3 regions of the Mucilaginibacter sp. P2_A5 genome follow, and region 2 is predicted to be linked to each of the others. Evidence: riboswitches for the same ligand, from Rfam matches in the RefSeq annotation. Region 2 holds a riboswitch; each other region holds the start of a gene.

Region 1 (11,011 bases), on a different contig from region 2:
ATATACCCAGCCAAAAAGCCATAGCACCAATCAATGGTAAGGCAATATCCATTACCGATGATTTTGACGAATTGAAAATGCCGTCAACCAGCAGTTTAAAAGCCTCTACATCGCCAAAAAAAATAAGCTTGATGAGTGCTACAACAAAAGCGATCAAAAAAAATGCAATCCAGATATAATTAAGGGCCATACGTGTCTTTAAGGCTTTGAAGTTAATGGTTTTGTATTTCAATATGAAATAACAATCTTTAAATACTTAATTCAAAACATGCAATGACTACTACTTCGGCCATTTTAAACACCGCTATAACTGATTTTTTGCAAACCAGGTCGCCCGATGATAATTGGGATTTAAAACCCGCGCCCGATAAATGGTCTAAAAAAGAGGTCATTGGGCACCTGATTGACAGCGCCCAGGTAAATCTGCAGCGTTTTGTACGCTGCACCTATGAAGAGAATTTTAAACTGGTTTATGAGCAGGATACTTATGTAGCCGTACAACATTACCAGGATGTTGATGTTAAAGAACTGCTTGACCTATGGATTTTACTTAACAGGCAAATAATAAGGGTTTGGGAGAATTACCCGCCCGATAGGTTGACTGCCCGCTGCGATAACAGCAAAGGTGAACCCAACCTGCAAACCGTTGAATGGCTGGCTAGTGATTATGTTGAACATTTAATGCATCATTTAAAAACCATCTGATGATATGGCAGGATACTCCGGCACTCCATTAGCAAAAAAACTGGGTATAAAAACATTGGCAAATGTAATGCTGATTAACGCGCCCGATTATTATATGCAGTTATTTACCGACATGCCGGCCGACGTTTACTTTGTGGATGACGCCGGTATTAAAAAAGATCTGGTCCATTTTTTTACCAAAAGTAATGAGGAACTTTTAGCCAGCTTGCCGTTATTGATGAAGCAGATAAAACCCGATGGCATGATCTGGGTATCGTGGCCCAAAAAAGCATCAAAGGTGCTTACCGATATTACTGAAGACGTGATCCGGAATTTCGCGCTTAAAATAGGACTGGTAGATGTAAAAGTTTGTGCGGTAGACGAAATATGGTCGGGTTTAAAATTGGTTATCCCGGTAAAGGACAGGAAATCATTGGCTTAAAACTTTTTTGGTAATAACAGCGTAAACAATCATCAGCTATTATTTGCAAACGCCAACAATTACCTAACTTAGCATCATTATAAATTTAATACTATGGCCACAATAGAACTTAAACGTGTGCATGGCGATTTCGGCTTCGAGGCCGTTGATTCCATTGGCCACACTGTAAAAATGGATAGCAGCCCCGAAAGCGGTGGCCAGGATTTTGGCGTACGCCCAATGCAAATGCTATTAATGGGCCTGGCGGGTTGCTCTGCAATTGACGTTATCAGCATACTAAAAAAACAACGCCAGGAAGTAAAGGACTATAAAATGGTAGTTAATGGCGAACGTGAAGCCGGCAAAGAGCCATCTTTATGGCAGGATATCGAGATTGAATTTCACCTTTATGGTGATATTGATGAGGATAAGGCAGCACGCGCGGTCGAACTATCATTAAACAAATATTGCTCGGTAGCCGCTACGCTTGGTAAAGCCGGCGCCGATATCAAATCGAAGGTGTTTGTTCATCCGGCGGTGGAGATATAACGACAATAAAATCTATTAAGGTTCCGGGGAAATTTAAGGAGCTTATTTTAAAACATAAAAAGCGATGGTTTATAGCCATCGCTTTTTATGTTTAATATCTGCCATTAAGCAAGATGCTCAGAGCGTTTATTACTCGCCTTCAAAAAAGTCTATTAATCCGCCAAAGTAGCTATGGGTCCAGCCATCGGCAATATCATCAAAATCCTCATCGGGAATGTTGGTGTGCCTAACTTCGGCAGATGTGCCTTGCTTATCGGGGTGTAGTTTTATGGTAACTATCGAATCATCAGATTTACCTTCAAAATACCATTGCTGTACAATTTTTTTGCCAGGCTCAAATTCTATGTTTTTGCCGACTATGCTACCGTCCCACATGGAGAATTCCGAACCTGGTTCGGTGCTCATTTGGGCGGTTTCACCTGTCCATAACTCAATAGTGATGGGGTTGGTAAGGGCTATATAAATTTCGTCGGGCGTTGCCGGTATGCTGTAGTATTTTTTAAAATCTTTCACCTGCGCAATTTAGCAAGATTATTTTAAACCTTTACCGGGCCAATTGGCAATACAACGCGACCGTAAACCTCGTTCAATACATTGGCAATACCTGTATAAATAGCCGATGCGCCACAAATAATACCTTCATAACCAGCCAGGTGCTTAATGGTGGCATCGCCGGTTGCATCACCTGCTACTAATAAAAAGAATAATATGGTTAACGAGCCAAAAACAAACTGCAACGCGCGGTTTAATTTTAGCGTGCCAAAAAACAATAGCAACGTAAATATACCCCAAACCGCTAAATAAGCGCACATAGCACCTTCAGACGGTGCTGTAGCCCAGCCCAGTTTGGGCATAACTATTAAGCCAACCAGCGATAGCCAGAAAAATCCATAGGAGGTAAAAGCGGTTAACCCAAAGGTGTTATTCTTTTTTGCCTCAATAACACCTGCAATAACTTGGGCCAGGCCGCCGTAAAAAATGCCCATGGCCAGTATCATGCTGTTCATTTCAAAAAAGCCGGCGTTATGGATGTTTAACAAAACGGTGGTCATACCGAAGGCACAAAGCCCAAGCGGCGCCGGATTAGCGATGCCATCCTTTACAGGGGCAGGTGTAGTAGGGATCATATTGGTTTAGTATTAGTTGGTTTATAACGCAAGCTAAGTGATTTATGAATATTTTACAATTTTATTTACAACTCTGCCTTACTTTTGCGTTAAGCAAATACCTATGCAAAAAATAGTATTGATACGCCACGGCGAAAGTGTTTTTAACCTCGAAAACCGTTTTACCGGTTGGGAAGATGTGGATTTATCCGAAAATGGCTACCAGCAAGCTCATAAAGCAGGGCAGATCCTAAAAAAGAACGGCTATAACTTTGATGTTGGTTTTACCTCTTACCTAAAACGATCAATCAAAACCATGCATTTTATACTGGAAGAACTGGATCATTTATGGATCCCGGTTGAAAAATCATGGCGGTTGAATGAACGTTTTTACGGCGCTTTGCAGGGGATGAACAAAGATGAAGCTGTAGCCAAATACGGTGCCGAACAAGTTCAAAAATGGCGTCGCGACCCTAACGAGCATCCACCTGCCGTAACCCGTGATGATCCACGCTTCCCAGGTCATGATTTGCGTTATAAAGATTTAACTGATCGTGAATTACCGCTAACCGAAAACCTGAGCGAAACCATGGATAGGGTACTGCCGTTTTGGAACGAAGCTATTGTAAGCGCCATGCGCCGTAATCAAAAAGTAATTGTAGTTGCCCATGGCAATAGCCTGCGTTCGTTAATTAAATATATTGATTGCCTTACCGACGAGCAGGTAACCCAACTGGAAATACCTACCGCCACACCATGGGTTTATGAGCTGGATCATGGGTTAAACCAGATAAGGCATTATTATTTGGATTAAAGCCGGTTTTTCATACATATATTGGGCATTTGTTTATCTTAGTCGTCCCGATTAATTATAAACTATACCCTAAATTAAAAAATGAAGAAGTCTGATATTTATGAAATAACCATAAAAATCCTTGGTGTTTACCTGCTGGTTTCCAACCTATCCAAAATTCCCGGTTTTTTTACGTTTTTAAAAAGTTTCAGCGCGATTGCGGCGGCCGACCACGCTACCGAGCAAATGAACTTGTTTTGGTTAAACATCGTCAATTTTGTATTCCTGCTGGCCTTGTCGATCTTTTTGATAGCCGGAACAAAATTGATTACCCGGCTCATCACTGATGCAGCCGACAAGCAAGAAAACGTAAAATTATTTGCTGAGCGTAAAGTGATTTATGAGATAGCGCTTGTCATCATCGGGGGCTTACTTATTGTTAACACAGTTCCTGACCTGCTTTATCGGTTATACAATATATCCAGCGAAAATGATCAAAACGCGGTCATGTCATCTGTAACAAAAGTGCTGGTAGGTATTTTAACCGTTGCCTTTGGCAAACGCATTGCCGCATTTTTTGCGAAGTAAAAAAAATATAAATCTCTCGATATAAAAAAGGCCCCTGGTTGGGGCCTTTTTTGTAAAAGAAACAAAACAAAATCTACATCAGGACTTTCGTACCTGCTTTATACCAATGCCAGGCTAACCCCGGTAAGCTGACCGGCAAAGGCAACAAATGCCTTACTCTCAGTTATGTGCGATTGATTATCGATCAGGCTTTGTAAATTAACTTTTCCGATAACGAATTTATAATCGCCCGAATAATAGCGTTCTTTTATGGAGATAAATTTCAAATCTTCTACCAAACGCTCGTCATCATACCTTAAATAGATATCAAATTCCACGTTATTGGTAAATTGAAGCCCGGTTTTTTCCTTTGCTTTTTTATACTCATACTGGTAGCTATAGCGCAACGCGGCTATATCAGATAGCACCGCCGAACCGGTAGGGTGGCCACCTGCCCCTTTACCAAAAAAGAATTGCTGATCGGCAAAGGCGGCCTGTACGGTTACTCCATTATATTCGTACTCCACGTTGTATAAAAATTCGCTGCTGTTCACAAACTTCGGCAGCACAAACATAGCTACATTTTTATCGTCGAGTTCCTTGGCTACAGGTACCAGTTTAATTTTCAGGTTTTTTTCGCGGGCGTATTGTAAATCATGCGCGGCCAGGTTCTGAATCCCCAAATTAAAAACCTCATCGGGTTTTACAACCACGCCATAAGCGTGCGCGGCTGCTATCACCAGTTTATATTTGGCATCAAAACCACCTACGTCGCTGGTGGGATCGGTTTCGGCAAAACCAAGGTCCTGCGCCTGTTGCAGGGCCCTGTTATAATCAAGCCCCTCAATAAATCCTTTTGATAAGATATAATTTGATGATCCGTTAAAAATACCGCTGATGGAGTGCAGCAACTCGTTATCATAATACTCCTCCAGGTTGCGGATGATGGGGATACTACCACAAACCGCGCCTTCATATAATAAAGATGTGCCATGTTTATGCTGCAGTTCAATCAACTCATCCAGGTGCAGCGCTATCATTTTTTTACTGGCCGAAACTACATTTTTGCCACTGCTTAATGCTCTTGATACAATTTCGAAAGCTGCCTCGGTATCGTTAATCAGTTCAACAATGGTATTGATATCCGGGTTGTTTAGCAGCTCTTCCTTATCTGCGGTAAAAAATTCTGCCGGTAACGACCGCTTTTTATGCGGATCTTTTATTGCAAATTTTACAATTTCGATGTTTAAATTTTTTGTCTTGATGATATCATATAATCCCTGTCCAACTACGCCAAATCCAAATAATCCTATACTTAACTTTTTACTCATTACGCTGTACGTTGCAATTCTATAATTTTTCCTTTTACATCGGTTTTAAAAAACGACGTGATAATATTTGTTAATGCTTCTGTTTCAATTAAAAAACCATCATGGCCATAAAATGAATCCAATTCAGCAAAGGCCGATTTGGGGATATGCCTAAACAGGTACTCCTGCTCTTCGATAGGGAATAACACATCCGATTTAATACCGATAACCAATGTACGGGCTTTGATGATGCTTAATGCTTTCTCCACGCCATTTCGGCCGCGACCTACATTGTGCGAGTCCATCACCCTGGTTAAATACCAGTAGCTGTAGGCATTAAACCGGTTCACCAGCTTTTGGCCCTGGTAATCCTGATAGGTTGATGCCTTAAAATTATCGGTTTTGCTATCAACATCTTCCTGCTGTGTAATACCGTAAGTTTTATAGGTACGGTAGGAGAGTAGAGCTATGCTCCTGGCAGCCTTTAAGCCGGCTTGTCCACCGTCCACCGTATTATTGTTAAAAGTTGCATCGGCGGTTAAAGCCAAACGTTGCGACTCATTAAACGCGATGCCCCATGGAGAGTGGCGCGCGTTGGTGGCTATCAAAATAAGGTTTTTGATACGGTTTGGTTCGATAATACCCCACTCAATGGCCTGCTGGCCGCCCAATGAGCCACCAATTAGGATATGAATATTGCCGATGCCCAAATGGTCGGCTAATAACTGGTGCGCCTTTACCATATCCCTGATGGTAAATTGAGGGAATGTTAAAAAATATGGCTCACCTGTTGCCGGATTTACGCTTAAGGGGTTAGTTGTGCCGTATGGCGAGCCCAAAATGTTGGCACAAACTATAAAATGCTCTTCGGGGTTAAATTTGTTTCCTGTACCCACAAAACCTTTCCACCAGTCAAAAACATCGGCATTGGCTGTCAGGGCGTGGCATACCCATACCACATTATCTTTCTCTTTGTTTAGGCGCCCATAAGTATGAAAACCTATCTCCAGTTGCTGTAGTTGTTCGCCCGATTCCAGCTCAAAAGTTTGTGTGTACTTAAATGTTTCTGTATTCATTCTTCTATTCATGTTGATAGAAGTGAGTTGTCAGTAGTGAATGGTGAGTTTTTATTCACTCACCGCTCACCACTCACTACTCACCACTACGCTAATTCGGCCTGCGCCTCTTTTATTTTGGCAAATGCCTGTTCAAAATCTGCTTTAATATCATCAATATGTTCAATACCCACCGCTACCCGTAACGAATTTGGTGTAACCCCTGCCGAAAGCTGTTCGGCATCAGATAGCTGCTGATGTGTTGTTGCCGATGGCTGAATGATCAATGTTTTGGCGTCGCCCACATTGGCCAAATGGCTTACCAGTTTCAGGCTATCTATCAGTTTACCGGCATCGGCTTTATCGCCATTAATTTCAAATGACAACACCGCACCAAAACCATTCTTCAGGTATTTTTTTGCCAACTCATGGTACGGCGACGACTCTAATCCCGGGTAATTTACCGATGCTACCTGCGGATGCTGATCAAGCCACTTAGCCAGTTCCAGTGTATTATCTACATGGCGTTGCACCCGTAATGATAGTGTTTCCAGTCCCTGTATATTCAGCCATGAATTAAATGGCGATTGCGAAGGGCCAAAATCACGCAATCCCTCCACACGGGCGCGAATAATAAACTGGATATTGCCAAATGGGCCGCCTATGCCAAACACATCTGCAAAAACCAAACCGTGATAACCTTCGGATGGCTCGGTAAATTGAGGAAACTTGCCGTTGCCCCAGTTATAAGTGCCACCATCAACTATTGCACCGCCAATACTGGTACCGTGGCCGCCAATCCATTTGGTGGTTGATTGTACCACTATGCTTGCGCCATGCTCCAACGGGCGAAATAAATAGCCTCCTGCACCAAAGGTATTATCTACAATTAGCGGCAGGTCGTGTTTTTTGGCCAAATCGCCAACTTTATCAAAATCGGCAATAGTGAAGCCGGGGTTGCCAATGGTTTCCAGGAAAATAGCTTTGGTTTTATTATCTATTAAGGCTTCCAGGCTTTCGGCTGTATCGTCTTTAGCAAAACGAACATCAATGCCCAGGCGTTTAAAAGCTACCTTAAACTGGTTGTATGTGCCGCCATATAAAAATGGCGAGGTCACAAAATTATCCCCTACCTGCAATATGTTATTTAACGCTATAAACTGCGCTGCCTGGCCCGATGCCGTGGCCAAAGCTGCAACACCACCCTCTAAAGCGGCTATGCGTTTTTCAAACACATCGGTAGTGGGGTTCATTAAGCGGGTATAAATAAACCCGAACTCTTTTAATGCAAACAGGTTGGCGCCGTGTTCGGCACTTTTAAATACGTACGACGTAGTTTGATAAAGCGGTACCGCGCGTGAGCCTGTAGTAGGATCAACTTCCTGGCCGGCGTGTAATTGTAAGGTTTCGAATTTTAAGGCTGACATAGTTGTAGATTTTGAAAGGTTATAATTAAATTTTGTTGTTTAGATGGATTTTAGCAAGCTGATAAAATATTTATCAGTTTTACAACACGTATGTTTTCAGGGATTGAAAAAAGGGACGTATTAAAGCATCAACAGCAGCAACACATACAAATATTGCCAATAATTGGGCTAATACGTTGTATGTTACCGTTTTGGGTATTAAAAATGTTGCTTTTAGTAATTGTAATTAAACTTTTCATGGCTATAAATTTATATCCCCCGGTGTTATTTGCCGGGACAGGAATTGGCACCTTCTTCAAAACTGAAGGGTTGCCAGCGGGTCATTGAGCCTGATCTCTCGCCGCTTCTTTATAAATCAATACCCGAACTATGCGGAGAATTGATCGACTATGGTATCGCTACCAAATAATGCCCCAAATATAAGTGGATATTTATTAAAATACCAAATTTTATTTGAAGGGAAAGGTAAAAGGCAAAAGGTGAAAGGTAAAAGGAGAAAAGTTCTTGCTCCGATGTCTGTGTCCCCATGGGCATCTTTCCGATAGATATTCGGGTCGCCTGGCCCAACCGGCAATATCTGGAATTGCGGTCTGTGAAAGATACCTACCGCTGAGGAAAAGGGGATATTTATTTAAACACCAAATTTTATTATCTTGTATCGCCAATAAACCGCCACATGAATAAGTTTTTCGCTTTTATAATCTTCATTTGCTGCTCAACAACGCTGTTGTTTGGACAGGAGGAAGCAAAAGTGAAAGACGTAAACCAACAGCTTATTTTTAATGATTCCCTGTTTATAAAAAAACTGGCCGATATTTATAAAACCAATCCTGCGGGCGTACTCGATCTGCTAATTACGTCAAAACATACAATGGAGGATATTGGCTTTGGTTACGCTGATGTTTCAAGTGTTTACGAAGCAGGCTATCTGCGTATCAGTTACCAGTTTATATTTTTTAAAGATTCACTGATAAGCTATATGTTAGATGCCAGCATACCTTATGACGCCCGGTTAAACAGCCGTTATAAAAAAATATGTTCTCCTTTATTAAAATTTAAGGATAAAATACATGCTAATCCAATCTATTTTAATTACGATGCGATGTCAAAACCACTAAACGACAGCGTCAAAATAGCCTCAAAAAATAAAAAGGCCCGATTTCTAATGACCCCTTTTTCGGGTGTTACCTTTGGTTACTACATCGCGATGAACTATGCTGGTTTTATGCTTTTAGATAACCGGATAAATTTTGATACTGTGAAAAGCAAATTGACCCCAGAAATAGATTATATGCTGCTTTTTAGTAAAAATCCGGCCACTCGCTTATGTGCAATTGAGTACTACTATAGAAATCCCAATAAATTCCAGAAAGGCCGCGAGAAATTTGAAAGGCGAATTGCGGCGATCTACAAGGAAATACCAATAATCACCACATGGATTGGCGGCCATAAAACAAATCAATATGCCGAGGAAATGGTGAAGTTATCACTCAAAACCACCTTTTGAACTCATGAACTTAACGCTTTTCCGAACAACCTTTCACCCTTCACCTTTTGCCTTTAACCTAAAAAAGCGCCTGCTCCAAATCGTCCACCAAATCATCAATATGTTCTAACCCAACCGAAACACGTAATAAATTCCTTGGTGTTTTAGTGTCGGGGCCTTCTACGGTTGCGCGGTGCTCAATTAAGCTTTCCACGCCGCCCAGGCTGGTTGCCCGTGTAAATATTTTTAATTTATTGATGATGTTGTGCGTATCATTTTCATCGCCCTTAATTATAAATGATAACATACCGCCGAAGGCCAGCATCTGCTCTTTGGCAATTTGATGCTGCGGGTGCGACGGCAGGCCAGGGTATAATACCTTTGCTACTTTGGGATGCTGTTCTAAAAACTCAGCTAATAGTTGCGCATTGTGTACATGGCCCTTAACCCGGTACGGGAGGGTTTTAATACTGCGTACTAGCCAGAAACAATCGGTTGGGGAGGGGATAGCGCCGCCCATTTCCTGTACCTGGCGTATTTTGGCCCACCAGTCGCTTTTCTCGGCGGTAATTAATGCGCCGCCCATCAGGTCGCTGTGGCCTCCAAAATATTTAGTGGCCGAGTGCATTACCATATCGGCACCCAAAGCTAATGGTTGCTGGCAAATGGGAGTGGCAAAAGTATTGTCAACCACTACTTTAATATTGTTCGCCCTGGCAAAGGCAACCACTTTTTGTATGTCGGTGATCTTGAGCAGTGGGTTTGATGGCGTCTCAACCCAAATCAGCCCGGTTTCGGGCCTGATGTGTTGGGTTAAAACTTCGATATCATTAACATCAACAAAATCAAACGTTAAAATACCCACAAAGAGGTTTTTAAGCTGATTGCGCAAACCATGGTACATATCATCCGGGCAAATAATGTGAGTACCCGGCGCCAGCGACTGAAATACCGACATGCCCGCCGCGTTGCCTGATGAAAATGAGGCGGCATCGGCGCCGCCCTCTAATTTGGCTATAACGTTTTCAAGCAAGGCCCGATTGGGGTTTGATGCCCTGCTGTAAATATGCCCGCCGGGAAAGCCGCCATCTTCGCCACGTTCAAAAGTAGTCGACATAACAATGGGTTGTATTACGGCTTTTGATGATCCGTCTATATGGTTGCCTGCGTGTATAGCTATAGTTTCAGTTTTCATTGTCGTTGATGTTATCGTTTCAAAGTAAATAAGATTATTTGTGATTTACTGTAGCGACTGATTTAAATTTTGCGTAATGGTTAAAAAAGCTTTATGAAAAACCTGCACCTACTCACTATTATCCTGTTATTATCAGCTACCGCCTGTAAAAAAGAAAACATCGCTAAACAAAGCGAGTATGACACCAGCTATAAAGCCTGGATGAGCTTTAAAAGCAGCTCGAAAAATTCCTATTCCTACACAACAGTTTTTGGTTCGTGGGTAGGTTTTGGAGTTACTATCCAAGTAGCCGTAAACAATGGTAAGGTTGTTTCGCGTGACTATATCCGGGTACAATCCCGTAACGACGGCACCAATAAAGTCGATACCGTTAAAACCTGGCATGAAGATGCTGCCACCATAAATACACACCCAAATG
Region 2 (11,011 bases):
TTACAAAGAACTAACGGAAGACTTTCAAAAAAAATTTCCATCAGAAATTCGTTCTGTAACCCTTAGCCGGTTGGCCGTTGAGACGGTTTTAAACGAAGACAACGTATCGGGCATTAAATTTATGAACGGCCTTGAAGACGTAAATGATCCTTCATCGAGGATATTGGTATTGATTCCTGGTAATTACACGGTGACTAACAGCTTACCCAACTCTATTATTAACAAAAACGGTTTCATGACCAACACCGGCGAGCGGATCTCTCTTGAAAAAACATGGCAGGTATTATTTAACCATGTGCTGAATTTCAAGAAATTAGAGCCAACCGCGCATTATACCCAAATTAATCGCGGCTCGTTCATGGGGCAGGTTCGTTTAAACGAATTTTTAAACGCGACAGATTGTAACACCTTTATTTATCATTTTGGCTATTCAGCCGTCGAAAACCTGCCATATAAACTTATTATTCAGCCATCGGATGGAATGAATATGTTTATTGAAATAGCAGCTCCTTGTCCTGGCTCAGCGGGTTGTCCCTCTTCCACCAGTTCAGACCCCTGCGCCCTTACCCGTATTGCAACCAACTTTGCCGGTAAAGAAGCTGATGGCCAATTAAATGTGCTTAGGGGTTTCAGGGATAAAATTTTACAGGATAAATTTACCGGAGCCGAGATTGAAAAATATTATACAATTTCTGCATCCCTGCTTGAGGCCATTGATAAGGAGCAAAACCAGGCCGTTATATTTAAAGAAATTTATGACAAGTATATTCAAACGTCAATTACTTCAATAAATAATAGCGATGAGGCAACAGCTTACAACCTTTTCCAGGAAGCAATGCAACATTTAACGGATACCTATTTATATCAATAAGTATCTATCCGTAAAAAAAGCGTCTTTCCTTTTAGGGGGAAAGGCGCTTTTTTGCGTTTATCAGACTATTATAGTAAAAATATTATCCCCCCTTCCGCGTATTTCTACGCAGCAGAAACTGTAGTAGTACGTTTTCAATCGCGTACAATCATAGGGCATAAAACAGTAGTAGCAACGTTGATAGGTTTTTTTTTTAGTTAAACCTTTGGCATAACAAACCAGCAGTGCTAATGCCTGTGCTGGAAAATGTTATGGAGCATGCCGAAAATCCAATCAAAGAGTAGGCGGGAAGAAGAAATCTAAAAACAAAAACCTATGAGCTTTATTATTAAAGGAAACCTACGCGGTTTGCTATGTTCTGATTGCGAGATGCCGGTATCGGGCAACTCGGTAAAAGTTTACAAAACCTTTGACAGGGCCAACGAAACCCGCCTGGCCGTTGCCGATGCCAAACAAACCTTTCACCAGGTTACCGATGCCGAGCTGAAAGAAAAAGAAAAACTGTTTATTGCCGAAGGCCGCCTGCAGGATAATGGCGACTTTGTTATTGAGATTGGCGAAAAAAGCGGCTACGATGGCGGAACGGTAGATGTTGACTGGTATTGCGGCAATACCCCCATAAAGATAGGGCCGGGGCCTAAAAAAGACCTTTCGTTGCAATTTCATATCACCACTTTGCAGCCAACCTACAAGCAAACCGAAAAAGGTGACCAGGTAGCTTTCTTTGAATACAGAATAGATCCCAAATGGTTTTGCCGTATCCTTACCCTCTTAGATATCTGGGTGGTTTGCGGAATAGTAACCGATTGCGAAACTAAAAAGCCGTTATCGGGTGTTAAAGTATTTGCCTACGATGTCGACCTGATACAGGATGATACTTTGGGTAATGCCTATACCGATAGCAATGGCAAATTTACCATAGTATATCCGGGCGCCAATTTCAGGCAAACCTTGCTGTCGCCATTTTTAAATGTAGAGTGGCCCGCCGGTCCGGATTATTATTTTAGGGTAGAATCGTCTTCAGGTGCTGTTTTATTACAGGAAGACCGTACCCGTGGCCGCCAAACCGACAGGCACAACGCGCATAACTGTTTCTGCGTAAAACTTTGCATCAAAGATGGCGGCGTTTACACCAGTGATGTGCCCTGGTTTACATCGGTAGGTAAATTTAATATCACATCAGATATTGATGCCGCGGGTAAAACACTTACCGCCAAATCGGGCGTTGGAGGCGTGGGCTATGGCTTCTTCAATTCGGTAAACCTGGTTGGGTACGCCACCAAGAAGGTGCCAACAGCGCCAGCAAGCGCTTTGCATTACCGCTTTTTATACTCGCTGGACAACGTGAATTATAGCCCCGTTACCGCCGCCCAGATGGACCCTACGCAGCTTAAGGTTGCTACCCGCCAAATTACGTGGAATGGTGGCCCTGCATTTCAGAATGTAATGATAGACCTTGGACAGCCAGCATCGGTACCGGATAGCATACCCGCCGATAATTTCCCCAGCCCAATTGCAGATCATGTGCTTCACCCGGATGCTAACGGCTGGATAAGGGTTGATCAGCCTGCCCTGGATAATGGGTTTTACGGCCCGTTGGTTTTACTAAATACCAATACCATTATTGGCGGCGGCGATGCCAGCGCAGGTTTAACCCCAGGCAGCCCGGTTGGCGCGGCAAATCAAAAAAACGGCACCATGTTGTACCTTAAGTTTCAAACAACAGATGATCCGGCCAATCCTGCATCTGCCAATTTAAATACGCAATCTATCATCGGTAAAATATACGTAAACAACTGGAACGAGGTAAGCCTGCTTAAACTGGAAGAGCTGTTTGCCGGTGGCGGCAGCGGTTGTACCCCGGTACAATCACAAGCCCACGTTGATTATACGGTTGATCATGAACTGATAGGCAGCTGGAACATTGGCATATGGTCAAACGCGATAGGTAGTGTATCTGGCCTGCCATCCGGCAATGTACCCAGAGGGGCTGCCGCGGTATATAACCTTGCAACAGCTGCCATATCGCCGGCATTTAGTACCTGGCCGTCATGCGCCTACAGCTTAACCTTAGGCACCGTGCGTAAGTTGACCACAGGCGACTCGAACGATCAAGGCAAAACAAACCAGGTTATTTTTTGCAAGTAATTAAATCTATCCATACAAAAGGGTATCGCTTAACCGGGATACCCTTTTTGCATTAACATATATTTGATGTGTGAAAAAATTACACAATCCATCAGGTGTATAGTAATTGTTAAATGTAGATATTTGGTAAGCAGGTTTAAAGCGAACATCTTTATCATTACAATTAATGGTACCATAGCTTATGACACAGGAAGCCAAAAACGAGGCGTTAGAACAAATAGAACTGGATATTAAGGTTGGATTTGAAAATGAGCAGCAAATTTTTGATGGGTTAGAAGATATGTTTTACGATGAGGATGATATTGATGATGTTTGGTTAAGACAAACCATCCATCAAAAATATAAGCAACATCAAAAGGAAGCTTTGCAGTGGGCAAAATCAACCGGATTTGATAAGCTTGCCAAGGCATTTGACCAACTTATTGCGCAAAAGATAGTGTGTTTGCACAATGCCGGCTATACCAAACAAGACGGACAAGGTGACTGCATGGAAACAATTGAAAAGCTGGATGAATTGGGTGTTAAAGCTATTGGCTTTTGCTATTATCACTCGCAGGATTTAGCGAGGGCGGTTGACCCTTTCATCCGGAACCTATACTTGGGGTTTGATAGTGCTACACAAAATGATGATGAAGCGTTACATGTTGCCCGGATGATTGTTTCGACGCTGGAGGAAAATGGTTTCCAGGTAAGCTGGCCGGAAACTGTTGAACAGAGGATAGAAATTAAAAATATCGATTGGAAAAAGATTCCAGATGATGAGGAATGGGGCGCGGAGCGGGTTATACAGATGTTGGCTAAACCGGGATCAAATCAGAAGCCTTTTTGGAAGCTATGGTGATGCAAACACGATGTTGGCGAGTAATGTTGAAAAGTAAGCCACACATAGTAGGGATGCCAGAGCCATTACTAGTGGCAGGTTCTTAAATATAAATAACTAAGCAGATGGGCAACAAGTTAAAATGGCCTGAATTTGAAACCCTTGCACAAGCCACATTGTTTCAGGGACAAATTATTGATATTGATAAACAGTACATACAATTGGTTATCGAACCCTCTTTTGATAACAGTATTAATTTGCAGCTTGAAATAGGTGAAGAGGCTGTTAAATGGTATAGAACAACATGGTCGAGACTTATTGATACTCCCAAATTTCATAACCCTGTGGAAGGTCTGAAGTATATTGGACAGGAAATAAAACCAACTATAAACTATGAAAAAGGTGTAATTGATGCTCAAAAGATCGCAACGATTATCGGTCTCGCAAAAATGATATCTATTAAACCCATCCTTAAAGAACAAAAAGGAATTGTGCTTGACGGTATCAATTATACATTAACCATTCATGTTGAGGGACTAAAAATAACTTACAAATGGCATTATCTTGAGGAAGGCTGGAACGATTTGGAGCAACTGAGATTGAATCTCGAAGAATTTAATAGCGAATTACCATATGCCTAAGAGCACAAAAAAGCAACTATATTTTTTTCTTACAAACAAAAAACGATGCCCTTATTTTAGAACATCGTTTTCACAACAGGGCATTTATATCCCACTAAAAAATAGCCTCCGCAATCCGCTTAGTTGGCCCGGCGTTGCTCATGGTATAAAAGTGTAGTACCGGAACACCAAAAGCCATCAGCTCGCGGCATTGGTTTATCATCCATTCCACGCCAATATCTTTTACATCTTTTTCAGATTTGCATCCGTTAACAGCGTCGCATAAATCCTCGGGCATATCAATATGGAAGGTTTTGGCAAGGTTAATCAGTTGCTTTGATGTGGTAACAGGTTTTAAGCCTGGTATAATGGGTACGGTAATGCCGTTGGCCCGGCAGTTATTTACAAAGTCGAAATATTTCTGATTGTCAAAAAACATTTGGGTAACAATAAAATTTGCACCCATATCTACCTTTTGTTTCAGGTATTTAAAGTCGGTTTTAAGGTTTGGCGCTTCAAAATGCTTTTCGGGGTAGCCGGCAATACCGATACAAAAATCGGTTTTCAGGCTATCGTCGTTATGTTCATGCAGGTAAATACCGTTGTTCATGTTCACTACCTGTTGTAACAAATCGGTAGCATAGTTATGCCCATTGGATGTTGGCACAAAGGATGCATCTCCCCGGCGTGCGTCGCCCCGCAAAACCAACACATTCTCGATACCTAAAAACTGGAGATCGACCAACCCATTCTCCGTCTCATCCTTGGTAAAACCACCGCACAACAAATGCGGAACGGTATCTACCTTATATTTATTCATGATAGCAGCGCAGATAGCGATAGTGCCCGGACGTTTGCGATAGCTCAGCTTTTCCAGCAAGCCATTATCATGCTGTTTGTAAATAAAATCCTCGCGTAAGGATGTAACATCAATAAACGGCGGCTTAAACTCCATTAAGGGGTCAATGGCATCGTAGATACCCTGGATGCTTTGGCCTTTTAAGGGTGGGATTAGTTCGAAAGAGAATAACGTTTTTCCGTTGGCGTTTTTGATATGATCTGTAATTTTCATTATTTTGTTGTAGGTTGTGTGTTGAAAGTTGTAAGTAAAAAGATTTATTCAGAACTAAAATATCTGATGAAACCATTAAGCAGTTTTCTTACGAATTTCCAATTGTGATAAGTATTTGTCGAGTTGTGGTTTTTCAATGAAGTTCAAATCGCTACTTAAAAAGAGTTGTGTTTCTAATTCATATAATGATCCTCTTGCTATATAGAAAAACTGAAGGCTGTCCTTTTTATGATTTCGTCCACATCCTTCTGCGATATTCGATGGGATAGACACCGAACACCTTCTCATTTGATTGCTTAACCCAAATTGCTCTTCTTTTGGAAATGAACGTGTTGCAGAATATACTTCGCTAACAAGCTTCCTTGCTTCAATCCAAACATTTAATTCTATGTATTTTTTATAATCGCTTTGCACGTCGTTTAATTAAAGCTTTTTTCTCATACAACTTACAACATTCAACACACAACTCAATAATTTATATTAGGCCCCAACCACCTCTCGATGTCCTCAAGCGGCATTTGTTTCCGCAAAGCGTAATCCTCAACCTGGTCCTTACTTATCTTCCCTAATCCAAAATACCTTGCCTGCGGGTGTGCAAAATAGAACCCACTTACAGAAGCGGCCGGTGTCATCGCTAAGCTCTCAGTCAGGTGCATTTTGGCAGCATCTTCCGCTTTCAGTAACTCAAACAAAGTTGTTTTCTCCGTGTGATCCGGGCAGGCAGGATAGCCTGGGGCCGGGCGGATACCCTGGTACTCTTCTTTGATCAGTTCGTCGGCATTTAGCTGCTCGCCTTTGCTGTAGCCCCAGTATTCTTTACGTACCAGTTCGTGCATTTTTTCGGCAAAGGCCTCGGCAAGGCGATCGGCAAGGGCTTTGGCCATGATGCTGTTATAATCGTCATGGTCGGCCTCAAATTCGGCAACCAGTTCATCGCAGCCAATGCCTGTGGTTACCGCAAAGCCTCCAAAATAATCCGGCACTCCGCTTTCTTTTGGTGCGATAAAATCCGACAATGCATAATACGGATCGCCTTTAACCTTTTCGGCCTGTTGGCGCAGGGTATGGATGCGGGTTAACAACGTACTGCGACTTTCGTCGGTATATAGTTCAATGTCATCGCCTACGCTATTAGCCGGCCAAAAACCGATAACGCCGTTTGCATGCAGCAGTTTTTCTTTTACTATCTTTTTTAACAACACCTGGGCATCATCAAAAAGCTTTTTGGCTTCATCGCCTACAAACTTATCGGCAAATATCTTGGGATAGCTGCCGCGCAATTCCCAGGTGTGGAAAAACGGTGTCCAGTCGATATAAGGAACTAATTCTTCCAGCGGATACGATTCAAATACTTTGGTACCGGTAAACGTTGGCTTTGGCGCTACATCGCCGTCCAGGCTAATCTGGAAACGGGCCTGCCTTGCCTGGTCGATGGTAACAAAACGTTTATCCGATTTTTTATTCAAATGCGCTTCGCGGGATTTGGCATATTCCTCCTTTATGTTTTTGATATAGGCATCCCGGCCATCGCGGTTCATCAGGCTGCTACACACGGTAACACTGCGCGATGCATCCAGTACATGGATTGCAGCGCCCGAGTAATGCGGATCGACCTTAACGGCCGCGTGGATACGCGAGGTAGTAGCCCCGCCAATAATCAGCGGAATAGTAAAACCCTCGCGCTCCATCTCTTTAGCAAAGTGCACCATCTCATCCAGCGACGGCGTAATCAAACCACTGAGGCCGATGATATCTACATTTTGCTTTTTAGCCTCTTCAATAATGCGTTGTGCCGGTACCATAACGCCCAGGTCAATCACCTCAAAGTTGTTACAGGCCAAAACTACGCCTACTATATTTTTACCAATATCATGCACATCGCCTTTTACGGTGGCCATCAATATTTTACCGGCGTTTGCACGGCTTCCGCTACTGTCTTCGCCTGCATCAATAACCCGTTGTTTTTCAAGCTCGATAAATGGCAGTAGGTAGGCCACCGCCTTTTTCATTACCCGGGCCGATTTTACCACCTGTGGCAAAAACATTTTACCGGCGCCAAATAAGTCGCCTACTATATTCATGCCGTCCATCAAGGGGCCTTCAATTACTTCCAGCGGTTTGCTGTATGTTTGGCGGGCTTCTTCTACGTCATCATCCAGGTATTCAATAATACCTTTTACAAGCGCATGCGATAATCTTTCCTGTACGGTTCCTTTGCGCCATTCTTCATCGCGTACAACTTCTTTACCTTTACTTTTAATGGTATCGGCATATTCAACAAGGCGTTCGGTTGCGTCATCGCGGCGATTAAGCAGCACGTCTTCTACCAGCTCAAGCAGGGTTTTATCTATTTCCTGGTAAACTTCCAGCATGCCGGCGTTCACAATACCCATATCCATACCGGCGCCAATGGCGTGGTATAAAAATGCCGAGTGCATGGCTTCGCGCACCACATTATTCCCCCTGAACGAGAAGGAAATGTTGCTTACCCCGCCGCTTACTTTGGCATGAGGCAGATTTTGTTTTATCCAGCGGGTGGCCTCAATAAAATCAACCGCGTAATTGTTATGCTCTTCTAAACCGGTTGCAACGGTAAGGATGTTTGGGTCGAAAATGATATCCTGCGGAGGGAAACCAACCACGTTAACCAAAATATCATATGATCTTTTACATATCTCAATACGGCGTTGTAACGAATCGGCCTGGCCGGTTTCGTCAAAAGCCATTACTACCGTGGCGGCACCATAGCTCAGGATTTTACGGGCCTGTTCAATAAATTTTTCTTCGCCCTCTTTAAGCGATATGGAGTTTACGATGCCCTTACCCTGGATGCATTTTAAACCCGCCTCAATAACCGTCCATTTTGATGAATCGATCATGATGGGCAGTTTGGCAATATCCGGTTCGGATGCTACCAGGTTCAGGAATTTCACCATCACCGCTTCCGAATCGATCATGCCCTCGTCCATATTGATGTCGATAACCTGGGCACCGCCCTCTACCTGTTGCAGGGCAACGGCTAATGCGGCTTCATAATCTTCGGCTAAAATAAGTTTCGAGAATTTTGGCGAACCGGTGATGTTGGTACGCTCGCCCACATTTACAAAAATGCTGTCGGGCTTTATGGTCACCGCTTCCAGGCCACTCAGGCGCAGGTCGGGTTCAATTTCGGGGATAAGCCTTGGGGGGTATTTGGCTGCCTTTTCGGCGATGCATTTGATGTGCTCGGGCGTGGTGCCACAACAACCCCCCACAATATTTACCAAACCGGCTTTAATAAAATCATCAACCTGGTGGGCGGTTTCATGCGCGGTTTCGTCGTACTGGCCAAACTCGTTTGGTAAACCAGCATTAGGGTAGGCAGATATAAATACATCTGCTTTCTCAGATAGTTCGGCCAAATGCGGTCTCATTTCTTTGGCACCCAAAGCACAATTTAAACCTACTGAAAGCAGGTTGGCGTGACGGATAGAATTCCAGAAAGCCTCTACCGTTTGCCCGGAAAGGGTACGACCGGAGGCATCAGTAATGGTACCGGAAATCATGATAGGCAGATGCTTGCCCGACTCGTGGGCGTATTTATTGATAGCGAACAAGGCTGCCTTGGCATTCAGTGTATCAAAGATGGTTTCAACCAATAATAAATCCGATCCGCCATCAACCAGGCCACGCACCTGGTCGTAATAGGCGTTGGCCAAATCATCAAAGGTAACGGCACGGTAGCCCGGGTCATTAACATCTGGCGATAGGGAGGCAGTACGGTTAGTTGGCCCTATGGCACCGGCCACAAAGCGCGGTTTTGCCGGATTTTTTTGGTTGTATTCGTCGGCCACTTCGCGGGCAATACGGGCGCCTTCGTAACTAAGCTCATAGGCCAGTTCCTCCAGCTTATAATCGGCCAGTGAAATAATTTGTGTGCTGAAGGTATTGGTTTCAATAATATCGGCGCCGGCATCCAAATACTCGGCATGGATGGCCTTGATAATATCCGGGCGCGTAATATTCAAAAGGTCATTATTCCCCTGCAAATCACTATGGTGATCTTTAAACCTTTCCCCACGAAAATCCTTTTCGGTAAGCTGGTACCGCTGTATCATGGTACCCATAGCCCCGTCAATTACAAGGATGCGTTTTTCTAATTCTTTTCTAATGTTCATGGTTAGTATCAAGTAGTTAGTATCAAGTATCAAGTACGGAAACTCCGGCGCCTGATTTTTAATTAGATCAACGCAAAAAAATCTTGCTACTTGATACTAATTACTTGCTACTAAAAAAAAGCTTACATCGAAAAGTCGGGTGTTCAATTGACTTTCGCTTATCTTTCCCAGGGCTGTTTAGCTGGCTGAGTAGAATGTAGCACCTTGTGAAGCACAGGTTGCTAAGACATCGCAGGGTCTAATCCCTCCGTCTTTCTCCATAAGCAGTGCAAAGGTGCATAATAAAGCCGTAAAATGCAATAGTTTATATGCCAGGCTATGTGTACGCTAAGTAAATTTATATCCACAAAAAAAGCTGCCTTTGCGGGGCAGCTTTTTAATAATAATTTGTTGGTTGTTTATTATCGCCTGCTACCAAAAAGACGCAGCATTGAAGTAAACAAGTTAATAAATGTAGTATAAAGCACAAATGCGCCCATGATCACCAGTTTTTTTGACTCTGCACTTCCATACTCAAGTCCGGCACCAATTCTTTTCAGCATTTGCATGTAGTAGGCTGTTAAACCAACCATCAATACAACAAATACAAAGCTAAGCACGTAGCTTAACTGAGGGCTACCTAAAAAGAAGTTAACCATGGCCACAGCAAATGCACCAAAAAAGATGATGATTAAAATTGAACCAAATTTGGTTAAATCCATCGTGGTAAAATATCCGGCAATAGCCATTATGCCAAAAACTACAGCGGCGCTGATAAATATGGTAAATATTGACGTTGCTGTATAAATAAGGCCGAAAATGCTCAGGCTTATACCAACTGAAGCGGCGTAGGCAATAAACAAAAACAAAATAACCGGGTATGATAACCTGTTGAGGCCAAAGCTTATGACCATTGAAAAAGCAACCGGTGCAAATAAGGCTACATAGCCTAAAGTTGAAAATCCCTGCGTTGCAGGGTTAACAATCAAATTCATCAGGTTTTGATTTAAGAAGAATTCGAAAGCGCAAAAAGCAGAAATGCCTAATGCAATAAACATCCATGCAAATACTTTACCCAAATATTTACGGGATGCATCGTCCTCTGTTAATTGTATAACGTTTTTATAAACGTATTGATCTTTAGTTTCCATTTTTTGATAATAAATTACTACACGAATATACGAAGAATTGGTGAATATATTGTGAAGGGTAGTATCAGGTCAGGGAAATCGCTTTTAAAATTAAAGACAAACAGGAGGCACCTACGGAGCCAAATTGTGCGGGTGGGTGTAATACTATAAACACGTGACTCCGCTGGAGTCAACAGTTGCAGGTTTATAACTC
Region 3 (11,011 bases), on a different contig from region 2:
CCATAATTTGGTGGTCAGTACATCGGCACCCTGGCTGGCTACGGCAGCGCTGTAGCTGGCGCCGTTAAGTGATTGCTCGGTTCCCGGGTATATAAACCGGACCGGCAGCTTACCGCTTAAAGTTCCTGCCACGGCAGGTTGCAGCTGCGGATAATCAAGCCTGCGCCATTCGGTAAAAGCTTCCAGACCCTGGCCAAAAAGGGCTATCCACTTTTGCTCGCCAATTGATTTTTTGTAATTGGTAGCATCGTATTGCACGGCCGGCAGCGCGGTATAGGTAGCAATAGCCGCATCGGCAATGCCATATTGTTTTAATGAAGCTGTTACCGCCTGTTTGTATAAACCTGCCGCGTCGCCGGTAATAAAGCCGCGTGCCACAGCTTCGGCCTGGTCAAACAGGGTTTCGGCATAGCTGATGATCACCGCCGGTGCATGCGGCGCTAAAAAGTAAGCGCCCGGTTTTGATGTTTTGGTAAAGCCCAGGTTACTGGCATCGCCAACCAGCAGGCCGTTGGGTATGCCCACATAGGTTTGCGGCGTGGTATCCTTGGTTTTGCTGGCGTATACAGGCAGGCGCGGGTCGTTAAGCGCAAAAAGTTTATCAACAATAGTTTTGCTGATGCGGTAATCGTCCCTGGTATCAAACAAATTGCTGATTGGGTTCTGGTTGGGCGAATCTAAATAAGTGAATTGTGCTGTTTCGGCATTGGCGCTGATAAAGGCGCCACCCTCGGCCTGTATATCGGCCAAAACCTGTTTGGCTTTTGCAGGCTCCCTATCGGCAATGCGCAAGGCAATGCGCAGGCGCAACGAGTTGGCAAACTTTTTCCACAGGGCTATATTGTTGCCATAAATAACATCGCCGGCAATGGCTTTGCCCGATGGGTCAAGCGCGGTTTGTGCCGTTTTTAAATCATCAAGGAGGGCAAAATAAACATCCTTTTGGGTATCATAAGCAGGGGTAAGGTACTGATTTATATTGGTAGCCTGTTTATAAGGGATATTGCCATAAGCTTCGGTAAGCAAAGTAAATACCCAGGAGCGCAGCACCAGCGCCACGCCTTTGTAATTGGTATTGCCCTGCGCGTCACCCAGTTTAATGATCTGGTTAAGGTTAACTATACTTTTTGAGTAACCTACCGTCCATAGCTCCTGGAAAGCGCTGTTGCTGTATATATACCTGTCGGGATCGGTATATTGTATTTTGGCCCAGTATTGAACAAATAGCAAACTGGCATCCATGTTGTTGGCTGTACCCCAGTAGGTATCGGCAGTAACTTTGCTGGCCGCGGTTAGCAGGTAATCGGGCTGCGCGGTTTGTGAGCTATTGGGGTTTTTGTTGATATCTACCAGTTCGTTTTTGCACGATGTTGCCGATAACAACAGTGCGCCTGATAATATGATGGTTGTATATTTAAGTTTCATGGTAAATTAAAATTTAAGGTTAATGTTAAAGCCAATGTTGCGTACAGTTGGCAGGGTCAGATCTTCTAAACCCTGGCCATTGCCTGTATTAAAAGCAGTTTCAGGATCGATGTTTGGCGCGTTTTTATGGATGATCCACAGGTTGCGGCCAACTAAAGATAATGTTGCCGATTGCAGGCCGACACTCTTTACCCAGCGTGACGGGAAGGTATAGCCCAATTTAACCTCGCGCAGTTTAATGTACGATGCATCGTAAACAAAAGCTTCATCAACATTAGTAAATCCTTTGTAATAGGATTGGGCAGGCAATATGGTGGTATTAGCTGTGCCATCGGCCTTTACGCCTTTAAAAATCATCCCGTCATTGTAAACAGTTACACCTGCAGGGGCGCTGCCTGTTACCTGTACCGCGCCGGCAGATGCATTGTTGCCCGGGTAATAATAGCTTATGCCACCGTTTGCGGCGCCACGCCCCGGCAAGGTAGATGCCAGTACGCCGGTATAGGTGCCTGTACGATTGGTGTTTGAATAAATAGAACCGCCAAACCTGGCATCAACCAAAAAGCCCAGGTTTATGCCTTTATAGGTAAAGCTGTTGTTGATGCTACCCAGCCAGTTGGGGGTAAATTTACCAAGGTACTGTTTGGTTGGGTTAATAACCGGTGTACCATTGGCTCCTATCACAATTTGGCCCGAAGCGTCGCGGGTGTAGGCATTGCCATATAAAGTACCGTAAGGCCGGCCAAGCGCTGCTAATACCTGTACGGTACGGTCGGTGCCTAATATGATGCTTTGCAGGCGGCCCTCATCATCAAGCTTGGCTACCTTACTGCGGTTAAGCGAGTAGTTGGTGGTAATATCCCAGGTAAAATCTTTTGATTTTATGGGTGTAATTCCCAGCTGTACTTCAACGCCTTTGTTATTGATACGGCCGCCATTGATCAGTTTTTGGCTGTAGCCTGTAGTCGGGCTTACATCAACATTAACTATTTGGTTAATACTGTTGGTATTGTAAACACTTACATCTAAATGTAACCTGTCCTGGAAAAAGCCTACCTCAAAGCCTGCTTCTCCGGATGTGGTAATTTCTGGCTTCAGGTTTGGGTTAAGATCAATACTGCTCAGGTTTTGTTGCGGGTTTGCACCAAATGGCGCAGTAAAATTATACGTATTGATAAGCTGGTAAGGTGTGCCGGGCTTACCCACTTTTGACCATCCGCCCCTCAATTTTAAATATGTAAGTACATCACTCCTAATATCAAGCGCTTCTGAAAGCACTAAACTTCCATTCACCGAAGGGTAAAAGTAGGATAGGCTTGCCCTTGGCAGGGTAGACGACCAATCATTACGGGCGGTTACGTTTAAAAACGCGTAGTTTTTGTACCCTAACTGGGCAGATGCAAAATAGCTGTATATTTTATACTTGTAAAAATTATTTAATGACACCAGCGGATCGCGGGAATTGCTTAAGGTATATAAGCCGGCTACGGCCAGTTTAGGCGCGATCTGGTCGTTTTGTTCGGTTTGCTGCGTGCTGATGTTGCCACCGCCCATCAAATCTAAGGAGAAATCGCTGTTTAACTTCCTGGTGTATTGCAACCGTCCCTCGGTATTGGTTTCATTGAAGGTGTATGCATCCTCCTCGTATGATCCGAACGGTGTGCCATTGGTGCCATAGGCTATTTTTATCTTGCGGCGGTCGGTATAGTAATCTGTACCTGTACGGAAGTTGGCCGATAAGCCGTCGACGATCTTATAATTCAATTCCACACTACCGATTAAACGATTTTTGTGTTGCCCTACGGTGTTTTCATAAGCCAGCCAGTAAGGGTTGCTGTAATAGCTGTTATTCCAGTTAAAGGTATTGCCGTTGGCATCTTTATAGTTTTTTAACTGGTTAATATCAACCTGGCGGCCAAACCATGTGAATTGCAGCATGGTACTGGTTGCCCGCCTGCCGCCCGCGCCGGGCAGATTATCGGCATCGTCCTTAATATAATTTGCAATTGTAGTTACCGTTAATTTGGGGCTAAGCTTAAAAGTAGAATTGAGCGCGAACGTGTTGCGGCCTTGCGATGTGTTAGGGATAATGCCGGTTTGATGCAGGTTATTGTATGACAGGCGATAATCGGCCTTATCGGTACCGCCCGCTAAGGCAATGCCGTTATTGAGCGTAACACCGGTTTTAAAAAAATCCTTAACATTATCAGGATGGGCCACAAAAGGAACCGCCTGGCCGTTTGAGTAAAACTGCGGGATAAGTGTTCCGTCTAATGCAGGTCCCCAGCTTTCGTCAACACCATCGTTAACGCCCCCGCCCTTGCCATCTACATAGCTAAACTTCCCGTTTGATCCCTGGCCATATTCGTTTTGATAATCGGGCAAAATGTTTACACTGGCAAAGCTGGTGTTTGAGTTAATGGTTACACCCAACCCTTTAGCGCCCCTGCCTGTTTTGGTTTTAATGAGGATAACACCTGCCGCGGCGCGATAACCATAAAGAGCGGCCGCGTTTGGCCCCTTTAATACAGTTAAAGATTCAATATCTTCGGGATTAAGATCGGCTATGCCATTGGAAAAATCCCTTGAACCATTGGTGCCCAAAAATTGCTGATTGTCGATAAAAACACCATCAACAACAAAAAGTGGCTGGTTAAAGCCAGCGATAGAAGTTTCCCCGCGGATAATGATGCGTGACGAACCCATATCACCCTGGCTGTTGGTAACTGTAACACCGGCAATTTTACCGGCCAGGGCATTTACCAGGTTGCTTTCCTTAGCCTCGGAAATATCTTTTGACTTCAGGCCTTGTACTGCATAGCCCAGGGTCTTTTTATCCTTGGAGATATTGAGTGCGGTGATCACCACTTCGTTAAGTGAGTTGGCTGCTTCCTGCAGCACAATTTGTAAACCGGTTTCACTCTGTTTAACCGTAATTTCCTGCGATGCAAAACCTATGTAGGAGATTTTAAGTACATCATTAACATTGGCGTTAAGGCTAAACTTACCATCAGTTGTAGTTTGCACGCCATTTGCGGTACCCTTAACAGCTACGCTTACACCGGGCAAAGGCAAACCATCGGATTTGGCGGTTACCACACCGCTTATTTTAACAGATTGCGCCGCAACTGTTTGGATGAGGAAAAAGGGCAACAGGATTGCCAGTAAAATTTTGTAATTTTTAAACATGACGATTATTGATTAATAGTTTTATTGCCGGCATAGCAAAGCCAGATAGCAGCGTTTTTGGGTATGGCAATGCCCTGCTGTATGTTTTAAAATACCGGTAAATTAATTTTGATAGTGTTGGTTATAAGCAAAGGACGCCAGCTAAAACAATGGGCCTGCAAATAACCGCTGCCGTTGAGTTAACAGCAACAACGCATACCCTGCATATAATTATGGACAGGAGCGGAGGAAAGGAATACACATTTGTTGGTAGGGTGTGCGTTTTGTAAAGGTGTTCTTGTTGTTTTCATAACAATTTTAGATATAGAAGATAACAGGGTCAGTGTAGATGCAGGGTGAACTCAATTTAGCTTTTAGCTTTAGGCATTGTGCTTTAAGCTTTATTTTACAGATGTGGTTTTGTTGTTTACCAGGGCGTCGACAGCTTTGAGCATCGATGCAAATTCCTGGGTATCATAAAGGCGGGTGAGGTAAACTATTTTACCATCTTTATCAATAACCACATTGCGGGTTACGCCGCTTTTTTTATTGGCAAAGCGCCCAAAAATATCAGCGCCCGGATCAAGCGCCAAGGGGTAGCTGATGTTCATTTCCTGCTGAAAATGCTGCACTTTTTCAAGCGGCTCATCCCTGTCGACCCCGATAAGCACCAGGCCTTTGTTTTTGTAGGCCTGCCAGACTTCTTTTTCAAGATGGGGCATTTCCTGGCGGCATACGCTGCACCAGCTTGCGGTAAACTGCAGGATAACTACTTTGCCCTTGAGTTGCTTTAATGACGTTTGGGTGCCATCGGCCAGCACCAGTTTAAAATCATCGGGTGCCTGGTCGCCGGTTTTAACAATATAACCACGATCTGTTGATGTAGGCAGAGGAGCCGGCGGTGCGGTTTGTGCATGGGCGAAATAGCCGGTAATTAATAACGAGCAGGTAATGATTAGTAGATGTTTAATTTTCATAGCTGTATTTTTTAACCGTGTTTGATGCGGTGTAAAAGTTTATGAATTTAATTAAACAAGAAATTGGGATGATAGTGATACTGCATACAGCCCCTGGCTGCGTACAAATTGGCATACATTATCTTTTCTGCTGATAAAAGCAGACAGGAATTAGCACCTTTTTTTAACAATTGGGTTACAGGTTGCTAAGACATCATAGGGCCTTTCCCTCCGTCTTTCTTGATAATTAAATTAAAGAACTGTTTAACGATGCAAATGTATAAATATATTCTACTAAATACATAGATATTGTATAATTAAATTGTCATGAAATAAAGAAGGGGGGAAATTGGGTGTATAAAACGCGCTGGCGTTGAACGCTGGCTACGACTCACCGGGCCGCCGCTGCGCTGGGCCACCCTCTCTCCGGCTGACGCCACAAAGAGGGTTGAGGAAAGAAAAACAATTTTTTGCCCCTCTATGCGCGAAGTGGAGAGAGGGGCGACGGGCGTGGCCTCGTCGGGGTGAGTCGTCTCCGGTGTGCGTTTTTAGCCCATCCCCATCAAATAATTTTTATATATTTATTCCCGAAAATGAATAACCTTGATGCCTTATAAACCCGGATTACATTTATTATCTGAATTCAGTACAGATAAACCTAACCTGTTACAATCAAGCGCCCCCTGCAGGCAGTTGTTTGATCAGCTCATCGCTACCTATCAGCTAACCAAAGTTGGCGAAGTTTACCACGATTTTGATGGCGGTGGTTTTACCGCTATGGTTTGCTTAACCGAATCGCACATGTCTATCCATACCTGGCCCGAATATGCTATGGCCACTTTTGATGTGTTTTTATCCAATTATCAAAAAGAGAATGATGATAAAGCACGTGCCATTTACCAGGGGGTTATAGCTTTTTTTGAAGGTACCGAGATGCAAAAAAACGAAATTAAAAGGTAATGGCAGCCACGTTAAATCCCAAAGCTTTTCCGTTTTCGAGTGAGCTTGTTTGTCCCGCTTGTCAACATAGTATTACGCTTTATGATCAGGCAGGCTGCGAAGCCGTGGTTTGTCCTCAATGCCGGTCTTACCTGCTTTTTAATGATGCGGGCAGGCCTTATGTTGAAGAGAAAATTCACGTTTTAAAATTTAAGCCTGTTATGCCTTTAGGCACTACCGGTACATTAAAAGGGATAGAGTACAAATTGATTGCTTACCTTGAAAAGAAGGAGGGGTCAACCAGGTACGAGTGGCGCGAATACATGCTATACAATTACGCCAAAGGCTATGCCTTTTTATCGGAGTATGATGGCCATTGGAGCTTGATTGCCGGCGCCAATTTTTACCCGGATTTGGCAAGCGTAAATAGTATTTATGGCAACGAGGCAGAGTATGAGGGTAATACCTATCTTAAATATAACGCATATACCCCGGTTATAACGGCTATGATAGGTGAGTTCGACTGGGATATATCCTCCGAAAAATTAAGGGCTAAAGAGTTCATAGATCCCCCTTATATGCTCACCAGCGAGGAGAACATCAAAAAGCACGTTACCGATTGGTACCTGGGCGAATACCTGGAAGAGGCGGAAATAGCGGCGGCTTTTAATATCCCTGTTGAAAGCTTTCCCGAAAAAATCGGCATCGGTGCAAACCAGCCATCAAAACATAAAGCCAGGTGGCTGGCCGCTTATAAAATAAGTGGCGTTGCCGCGGTTGTGTTCCTGCTGGTGCAACTCTCGGTTATCTGGCTAAGGCCCGAAAAGGTATTGCTATCTGACACATATGCATTGGCCATGCCGCCCCATATGCCGGATACTTCAAAGCATGTAAGTACCGCGATCGATTCGTTAAGAAACATTGCAGGGGCTGTGCCGGTTGATTCCTTAAACTCATTTGCCCCCGACGCTAATGGCAATTATGAGTTTAAGTCCTTTAAAACACCCACATTTACAATACCCGATGGGCCTGTGCCGGTAGAGTTTGAGCTGGGCTCGCAGGTTGATAACAACTGGCTATCGGCAACGGTCGAACTGGTATGCGAAAAAGATAACCAAACCTGGAGTCTCTCAAAAGATATTGAATACTATCATGGTTATGAGGATGGCGAAAGCTGGTCAGAAGGTTCTTATACCCAAACCGTGCTGTTATCAGAAATTCCGGTGGGCAAATACCACATCAATATTTACCCTTATGCGGGCACAAAGGATGTTTCATCACTATCTGTTAAAGTTACCGAAAGTGTTACCCTATGGCGCAATGTATTGGTTACGCTGCTGCTGCTTTGCCTTTATCCTTTATACTGCTGGTACCGGATGCGCAAATTTGAAACAAACCGCTGGATGAACAGCGATTTTTCACCCTATCAAAAAGATGACGAATAATGAAAACAGGAACCATGAAATCAAACGCTATATACATAGCCATTGTGGCAGCCATTGTAGGCTATTATTCATACGCGGCTTTTGATGGCTTAGCTTTTTGGGAAAGTAACGAGGTACAGCGGAACGCGGGTTACAACGGGCCGGTAGCGCACTCGGGTTACGGGGTTAGGTTTTATCATAAATAACAGCCATGAACAAAAAACTTCCCGTTCTTTTACTCGTATCGGTTTTTATTATTGCCACCTGCGGACTTATTTATGAACTGATAGCAGGTACACTGGCCAGCTACCTGCTGGGCGATTCGGTTACCCAGTTTTCTACCATTATCGGGGTTTATCTGTTTTCGATGGGGCTGGGCTCATGGGTATCCAAATACTTTGATAAAAACCTGCTGGCCTGGTTTATCCGCATCGAAATACTGGTTGGCCTGGTGGGTGGTACAAGCTCATCAATCCTGTTTTTAGTGTTTGAGAATGTGAGCTCGTTCCGTATTATTTTATATGGGTTGATATCCCTTACCGGCATCCTCGTTGGCCTGGAGATTCCGCTGCTGATGCGTATTTTGCAAAATCGGTTTGAGTTTAAAGACCTGGTATCAAAGGTGTTCACTTTTGATTATATCGGCGCTTTAATAGCCTCGTTGGTATTCCCGTTGTTGCTTATCCCTTACCTGGGTTTGGTCCGCACGGCCTACCTGTTTGGTATGCTGAATGTGCTGGTGGCTTTAATAACCTGTATCAATTTCCGGCACGAAATTAAGGGGGCAAAATACCTGCAAAGCGCATCCATCATCAGTATGCTGGCCTTGTTGGTTGGTTTTGTGTATGCCAATACCATCACCAGTTTCTCGGAAAGTTTAACGTATAGCGATACCATCATTTTTTCGAAAAGCACGCCATACCAGCGCATTATCATCACCAAAAAAGGCCGCGACCTGCGCTTGTTTTTAAACGGTAACTTACAGTTTAGTTCGGTTGATGAATACAGGTATCACGAGGCGCTTATTCACCCGGTATTGCAAGCCCTGCCCGATGCCAAAAATATTTTGGTAATGGGCGGCGGCGACGGACTTGCCGTACGCGAAATTTTAAAATATCCGCAGATTGAAACCGTTACTTTGGTTGATTTGGATAAGGAAATGACCAAACTGTTTCGCACCAACGATATGCTGCTGAAGCTGAACCGCCGGTCGTTGTTATCGCCCAAAGTAACGGTGATGAATGCCGACGCCTTTTCATGGGCCCGGGCGCAGCATAAAACTTACGATGCCATTATTATCGATTTTCCCGATCCTTCCAATTACTCGGTTGGCAAACTATATACCAATACTTTTTATGCCATTGTAAAGCATTTGCTTAACCCCGATGGCATTATGGTAATACAATCCACATCGCCCTATGTAGCGCCAAAATCATACTGGACGGTAGAAAAAACCCTGCAATCAGTTGGCTTGCATACTGTACCTTATCATAACTATGTGCCCTCGTTTGGCGAGTGGGGCTATATTATGGCCATGACCAAGCCGGTATATAAAGTGCCCGGCCATTATTTGCCCGGTCTGCGGTTTATGTCGAAAGCCTGTTTGGAGCAGATGTTATATTTTCCGGCGGATATGGCCAGGGTAACGGCGCAAGTTAACAAGCTGAACAACCAGATACTGGTAAAATACTTTGAGGATGAGTGGTCGACCGTTTTATAGCCGCAGCAGCGGGATGAAGCCGACCAGTCGCCGCGCGTTTATTTTGCAGGCGGGTTTGGTTACCGGGGCCATATTGCTTAACGGCTGCATCCGTAAGTTAAGTGGGGGCAAAGCGGAGTATGCCCATATTAAAGGCAAATTGGCCGGCCCCAATGCCAAAGCCGGCCATGCCCTGCGCGATAAACTGCCTATGCCGGCGCCGACAACACAACAAACGGTTAAGACCTTGATCATTGGCAGCGGTATCTCGGGCCTATCGGCCGCGCGGTGGCTGTTAAAACAGGGCGAAACAGATTTTCAATTGCTGGAGCTGGAAGATCATGTTGGCGGCAATGCTTACTTCGGGGCGAATGAGGTATCGGCCTATCCCTTAGGTGCGCATTATATTCCCATTGTAAATAACGAAGATAAACTGCTGGTTGATTTTTTGCAGGAGCACCAGGTAATCACCCATTTTGACGAAAAAGGGCTGCCCTTTTACAACGAGTTTTACCTGTGCTTTGACCCCGAAGAGCGGCTATTGATAAATGGCCATTGGCAGGAAGGCATAGTGCCCGATTTTGGTGTAGCCGACAGCGACCGTAAGCAAATCATCCGCTTTTTTGCCCTGGTTACCCAGCTAAAAAACGCGAAGGGCAACGATGGTAAGTATGCTTTTGATATTCCGTTAGATAATAGTTCGGCTGATGATACCTACAGGAAGCTAGATAAGATTACATTTAAAGATTACCTGGAAGATAACGGTTTCAATTCGCCTTACCTGCTCTGGTATTTAAACTATTGCTGTAAGGACGATTATGGCACGGTGGCCCAGAATGTAAGCGCCTGGGCGGGACTGCACTATTTTTCGGCACGCAAAGGTACGGCATCCAACGCCGATCCAAACGCCGTAATTACCTGGCCCGAGGGTAATGGCTGGCTTATGAAACGCCTGCGCGAAACCGTAAAAGACCATATTAAAACGGGCCACCTGGCTTATGATGTTCAGGTAGCGGCAGGTGGCAAGGTGGCAGTAAAGGTGCTCAACCTGAAACAAAATACATCCGCAGTTATTTATGCAGATAAGGTGATCATGGCATCGCCGCAGTACGTTAACCAAAAGCTATTAAAAAATACTGCCAGGCCGGGCTTTGATGTGAGTAAGCTGCATTATTCGCCCTGGCTTATTGCCAATATTACGGTTAATAAATTACCCTCGGCAGCCAAGGGCATGGTGCTATGCTGGGATAATGTGGCCTACAACACGGCATCAGTAGGATACGTAAATGCCAACCAGCAGGACCTGAAAGTGGTAGAAACCCAAAAGGTACTTACCTACTATTTACCCCTTTGCCACCTGGAACCCCGCCTGGCCCGGCTGGCGGCCTACACCCGCACCT

The links. A riboswitch is a leader RNA that binds a small molecule or an ion and turns the genes downstream of it on or off. The one in region 2 is predicted to bind S-adenosylmethionine.
Region 1: linked by a shared signal. The riboswitch ahead of AC1DXF_RS23385 (O-acetylhomoserine aminocarboxypropyltransferase/cysteine synthase family protein) and the one ahead of metH (methionine synthase) in region 2 are both predicted to bind S-adenosylmethionine.
Region 3: linked by a shared signal. The riboswitch ahead of AC1DXF_RS12760 (TlpA family protein disulfide reductase) and the one ahead of metH (methionine synthase) in region 2 are both predicted to bind S-adenosylmethionine.

What each region holds. Positions count from the first base shown of each region.
Region 1 covers NZ_JBFUCY010000032.1:10,157-21,167, forward strand. The annotation lists gene AC1DXF_RS23335 (nucleoside recognition domain-containing protein) at 1-190, opposite strand, end outside; gene AC1DXF_RS23340 (DinB family protein) at 274-705, shown strand; gene AC1DXF_RS23345 (DUF3052 domain-containing protein) at 710-1,126, shown strand; gene AC1DXF_RS23350 (OsmC family protein) at 1,220-1,654, shown strand; gene AC1DXF_RS23355 (SRPBCC domain-containing protein) at 1,784-2,167, opposite strand; gene AC1DXF_RS23360 (acetate uptake transporter) at 2,191-2,781, opposite strand; gene gpmA (2,3-diphosphoglycerate-dependent phosphoglycerate mutase) at 2,885-3,574, shown strand; gene AC1DXF_RS23370 (hypothetical protein) at 3,656-4,141, shown strand; gene AC1DXF_RS23375 (homoserine dehydrogenase) at 4,240-5,451, opposite strand; gene AC1DXF_RS23380 (homoserine O-acetyltransferase family protein) at 5,451-6,506, opposite strand; gene AC1DXF_RS23385 (O-acetylhomoserine aminocarboxypropyltransferase/cysteine synthase family protein) at 6,593-7,912, opposite strand; SAM riboswitch class I at 8,159-8,269, opposite strand; gene AC1DXF_RS23390 (hypothetical protein) at 8,589-9,419, shown strand; gene AC1DXF_RS23395 (trans-sulfuration enzyme family protein) at 9,478-10,593, opposite strand; gene AC1DXF_RS23400 (hypothetical protein) at 10,687-11,011, shown strand, end outside.
Region 2 covers NZ_JBFUCY010000014.1:26,937-37,947, forward strand. The annotation lists gene AC1DXF_RS13670 (hypothetical protein) at 1-871, shown strand, start outside; gene AC1DXF_RS13675 (transthyretin-like family protein) at 1,187-3,019, shown strand; gene AC1DXF_RS13680 (DUF6891 domain-containing protein) at 3,201-3,860, shown strand; gene AC1DXF_RS13685 (hypothetical protein) at 3,965-4,480, shown strand; gene metF (methylenetetrahydrofolate reductase [NAD(P)H]) at 4,575-5,531, opposite strand; gene AC1DXF_RS13695 (four helix bundle protein) at 5,607-5,945, opposite strand; gene metH (methionine synthase) at 5,999-9,688, opposite strand; SAM riboswitch class I at 9,844-9,954, opposite strand; gene AC1DXF_RS13705 (Bax inhibitor-1/YccA family protein) at 10,090-10,818, opposite strand.
Region 3 covers NZ_JBFUCY010000013.1:5,266-16,276, reverse strand. The annotation lists gene AC1DXF_RS12770 (SusD/RagB family nutrient-binding outer membrane lipoprotein) at 1-1,425, opposite strand, end outside; gene AC1DXF_RS12765 (SusC/RagA family TonB-linked outer membrane protein) at 1,432-4,614, opposite strand; gene AC1DXF_RS12760 (TlpA family protein disulfide reductase) at 4,995-5,570, opposite strand; SAM riboswitch class I at 5,686-5,799, opposite strand; gene AC1DXF_RS12755 (S-adenosylmethionine decarboxylase family protein) at 6,156-6,509, shown strand; gene AC1DXF_RS12750 (DUF4178 domain-containing protein) at 6,509-7,933, shown strand; gene AC1DXF_RS12745 (hypothetical protein) at 7,933-8,118, shown strand; gene AC1DXF_RS12740 (polyamine aminopropyltransferase) at 8,124-9,632, shown strand; gene AC1DXF_RS12735 (FAD-dependent oxidoreductase) at 9,610-11,011, shown strand, end outside.